DNA from 2 places in the Mesorhizobium sp. M0621 genome. Region 1 is predicted to be linked to the other one. Evidence: riboswitches for the same ligand, from Rfam matches in the RefSeq annotation. Region 1 holds a riboswitch; the other holds the start of a gene.

Evidence for each region. Region 1 has a riboswitch for thiamine pyrophosphate ahead of thiB (thiamine ABC transporter substrate binding subunit). Riboswitches for the same ligand answer to the same signal wherever they lie in the genome.
Region 2: linked by a shared signal. The riboswitch ahead of NKI38_RS15555 (YkoF family thiamine/hydroxymethylpyrimidine-binding protein) and the one ahead of thiB (thiamine ABC transporter substrate binding subunit) in region 1 are both predicted to bind thiamine pyrophosphate.

The regions. Positions count from the first base shown of each region.
Region 1 is NZ_JAMYQF010000001.1:111,666-113,861, reverse strand. Features, by position in the region: gene thiP (thiamine/thiamine pyrophosphate ABC transporter permease) at 1-84, opposite strand, end outside; gene thiB (thiamine ABC transporter substrate binding subunit) at 214-1,212, opposite strand; TPP riboswitch at 1,256-1,369, opposite strand; gene NKI38_RS00610 (thiamine diphosphokinase) at 1,457-2,101, shown strand; gene NKI38_RS00605 (ABC-F family ATP-binding cassette domain-containing protein) at 2,103-2,196, shown strand, end outside.
Region 2 is NZ_JAMYQF010000019.1:38,574-40,769, forward strand. Features, by position in the region: gene msrA (peptide-methionine (S)-S-oxide reductase MsrA) at 1-82, shown strand, start outside; gene NKI38_RS15550 (hypothetical protein) at 326-661, opposite strand; TPP riboswitch at 880-993, shown strand; gene NKI38_RS15555 (YkoF family thiamine/hydroxymethylpyrimidine-binding protein) at 984-1,592, shown strand; gene NKI38_RS15560 (ABC transporter permease) at 1,694-2,196, shown strand, end outside.

The DNA of each region.
Region 1 (2,196 bases):
GGCAAACGCGCCGCCGATCAGCAGGGCTATTGCAGCGAGCGCGAGGGTGCCAGCGGTGATGCGGGGGTCAGACGCGCGTTGCACGGTGGACCACCTGACTTGAGGTTCTTAGCGAAGGCCGCGTTCCTTCGCGCCCCCCTCCTTGTGGGGGAGATGTCCGGCAGGACAGAGGGGGGCGCCGTAGAGCACTCATCTTTCGATCATTGGACCAAATTACTTGCTCATCACCGCCAGCCATTCATCCACCCAGGCCTTGCGGTTGGCGGCGACTTCCTCGGGGCTGAACAGCAAGGTCTTGGTCGGCTTGACCAGTTTGTCGAAGGCCGGGTTGAGCGGCTTGTCGGTCTTCCCGGCTGGGAACATCCAGTTGGTCTCGGGGATGGCATCCTGGAACTTCGGTCCGGTCATGAAGGCCATGAACTTCTCCGCCAGCGGGTTTTTCGCCCCAGTCGTGGTTATGCCGGCGACCTCGATCTGCAGATACTCGCCCTCCTCAAAGGACGCCGCCTGATAGCGCTCTGTCTTCTCCGCAACCATGTGGTAGGCCGGCGACGTCGTGTAGGAGAGCACCATCGGCGCCTCGCCCTTGGTGAACAGGCCGTAGGCCTCACTCCAGCCCGGCGTCACGGTCAGCACCTTGGCCTTGAGCTTGGCCCAGGCTTCCGGCGCCTTGTCGCCATAGACCGACTTCACCCACAACAGCAGGCCGAGGCCCGGCGTCGAGGTGCGCGGATCCTGGATGACGATCTTGTCGTCGGCGCTGCCTTCGACCAGTTCTTTCAGGCTCTTCGGCGGCGTCTTCAGCTTCTCGGTGTCGTAGACGACAGCGAAATAACCATAGTCGAACGGCACGAAAGTGTCGTCGCTCCAGCCGCCCGGCACAGTGACATCCGTCACCGCGCCATGCGGTGCGAACAGGCCTGACGCCTTGGCATCCGCGGTGAGATTGGTGTCGAGGCCGAGCACGATATCGGCCTTGGTCGATGCGCCTTCCAGCTTGACGCGGTTGAGCAGCGCGACGCCATCGGCGACCGAGACGAACTCGACATCGCAGCCGCATTCGGCCTCGAATTCCTTCTTCACCACGGGACCCGGACCCCAGTCGGCGGTGAAGCTTTCATAGGTGTAGACGGTGAGCTTGTCCTTGGCCAAGACCGGCCCGGACAAGACCACGGTCATGGCTGAGACAAGAGCGTATAAAAGCGTGCGCATCGGCGCCTCCTTTGTTCGAATTGAAAGGAATTGAGGCGTCGGACTGTCCGAAACGTCTAATCCCTCCGCCGGTACAAACCGGATCAGGTTCAGCGGGTTGGCGAGACTGCCTCTCAGCCGTCCGCGAAGATCGCGTCCGGCACCCCGTTAGAGCGTTTCGACACATAGGCCCGGCCGATCCCCCACGCAAGTGGGAGTTTGCCGCCTTCCGTTTCCCGTGCCGGGCTGGTAAGGGCCACACGATATGAGCACATTCACCATCCTGCTTGGCGGCGATCTCATCCGCACGCCACGGCTCGACCGCCAGGTCGAGGGCTCCCGCGTCATCGCCGCCGACGCCGGCATCGGCCATGCGCGGCTGCTCAGCCTTGTCCCGGAACTGTGGGTGGGTGATTTCGATTCGGTGCCGGCCAATCTGCCGGACGATCTCGCTGCCGTGCCGCGCCGGACCTTTCCGGCGGAAAAGGACCAGACTGATGGCGAACTGGCCATCGCCGCCGCACTGGAACTCGGCGCGACCAGCCTGGTGCTCGCCGGCGCCTTCGGCGGCAAGCGCGCCGACCACGCTTTCCTGCATCTGGCGCTTGCCCTGCGGCTGGCCGAGGCCGGCACTGATGTGCTTTTGACCAGCGGCGCGCAGGAGGGCGTTCCCCTGCTCCACGGCAAGGCTGGCTTCGACTACGCCGACGGCACGCTGTTTTCGGTGCTCGGTTTTTCCGAGCTCGCCGGCTTGACCGTAACTGGCGCCAAATGGCCGCTGAACCGCGTCAAGGTGGCGTTCGGCTCGTCGCTGACCATTTCCAACGAGGTCAAGGGTCGCCTCGAAATCGAGCTCGGCCACGGCCGCGCGATGCTGCTCGCTCATCCCTATCCCTTACCTGAAAGCTGACATGGCGCCGCCTCTTCTCAACCTCGACGGGATAAAACTGACCTTCGGCGGCACGCCGCTGCTCGATGGCGCCGCCTTGACGGCTTCCGCCGGCG
Region 2 (2,196 bases), on a different contig from region 1:
GGAGAAATACCCCAACGGCTACACCTGCCACTTCGTCAGGCCGGGCTGGAAGCTGCCGGTTCGCGAAAAGGCTGTTTCATAGACTTCACGACCGGCGGTTCTGCCATGCATTGCCGCTCGACAAGGTCGTCGAGCGGCTTCATCGCATCCCAAACCCCTTTCAGTCAGTTAGTGCGCCTGGTCGCTTCGGTGAAGCCGTCGAGCCTTCCACCGATGTCCGAAAGTGCCCATGATATTGGCGTTGTCGAGGAGTGCCCGATTGTGCTGACGCCCAAAAGAAGCCGCAGAGCATACGCTCGCGGCTTCCTCGGTTGCCAGCAATGGCCTACTTACCGCAATGGTTGTCATTGACCGTCGGCACAGAGGTGCCCGGCGAGGTGTGGGTGGCGTCAGGCTGCGCGCCCTGCGGGCTGGCCGGGCAATTTCGATCTGCGTTCGAATTCATGTCGCCGGGCATGCCGGTCGTGCTGTTGGTTATGCCGAGGTCGACAGCACCAGGCCTGACCGTATTCGGCGAAGCTGGGGTGTTCGGCTCCACAGTCACCGACTTCCCGCTTCCGGCGCCATCGCCACTCGCGTTGTTGCTACCGGCACTTTGCGCCATGGCTGACATGGCCAGACCAATCGTGAGAGCCGAAGCTGCGAGGATTTTCATGAACATGGTTTGTCTCCATTTCTGTGAACTCGTCGCTTGTTTCTACGAAGGTGATCGCATTTGCGACTATGGGGACAACCGGGTGCGGCAGTGAAGGTTCCCGATAAAATTTGGCTCCAGAAACATCAGCGGCTTCGACCCAAGAATCAGGTCTGGCGCAATGCCTTTTGGTGCAGCGCGCTGAAAAAATGGCTTTCACTTCGGTTTGATTGGTGCTTTAACCCGCGCATCCACAGGGGTGCTCCGTACGGTCGGGGCTGAGACGGGGGCGGCAAGCCCACAGACCCTAAAAGCTGATCTGGGTAATACCAGCGGAGCGAGGCGGGCCATGTTTTCAGGCGCACAGATTTCCCTATATCCCATGGCCGACGATTTCGTCGGCGTCATCCTTGGCGCGCTGGGCGCGCTCGATGCCTACCGCGACAAGCTCCGGATCGAGACCGACGACATCTCGACCCTGCTGGTCGGGCCACCCGAGGTGCTGTTTCCAGCCATGCGCGACCTCTTCGTGGCGGCGGCGCGCAGCGGCAAACATTGCGTGCTGTCGGCTACCATTTCACGCGGCTGCCCGGGCGAGCCGGACGATCCGATCTGCCGCTCCGATGCGCTTGGCGGACCTGTCGGGCCACTCGGCCCGCGCAGGGATGCGGCCATCGCGGCGGTGCGCGGCGCGGCTTCGACCGGCCAGCCGGCGGCAGCGCAGTTCTCGCTCTATGTGATGGGCACCGACGACCATATGGACGAGATCTACGGCTGCATCGATTTTCTCAAGCAGTCGGGCGTTTATGAGCGCTCCAAGCATTTCTGCACCAAATTGCGCGGTGATGCCGGCGCGATCTTTTCGGCGCTGGACGAGGCCTTCTGCCGCTTTGGACCGGGTGCCGGCCACGTAACCCTCGATGTCACGGTCTCGGCCAACAGCCCGTCGGCTGTTTGAAGCAGCCGCTGCTCTCCGGCCGTCAAAGGTTATCTGCCGTGGTCTCATCATCAGTCGCTTCGCGCCCGATCGCGCGCCTTCTTGTCAAGGCAGGACCGGCGATGATCTCGGTCGGACTGCTCCTGCTGGCCTGGGAGCTTTATGCCACCTATTCCGGCATCAAGCCGACGATGCTGCCGGCGCCATCGCGCGTCCTCGCGCAAGCGATGCTCAATCGCGAGGCGCTGGTCGACAACGCCATTCCGACAATCCGCGCCACGCTGCTTGGCTTTGCCTGTTCGCTCAGTGCCGCCTTAGCGCTGTCGATGCTGGTCGACTTCTTCCAGCCGCTGCGCCGCGCGTTGTTTCCCGTCTTCATCGTCAGCCAGACATTGCCGCTGGTGGCGATCGCGCCGCTTGTGGTGCTGTGGTTCGGTTTCGGGCTGGCGCCCAAGATCATGCTGGTGTCGCTGGTCACCTTCTTTCCGATGCTGGTGGCGTTGGTCGAAGGTTACGAGTCGACCGAGGCCGAGATCGGCCAGATGCTGCGCGCCATGGGGGCAGGGCGCTGGCGCGTCTTCGTGCTGGCACGGCTGCCTTCGGCGCTGCCTTACTTCTTTGCTGG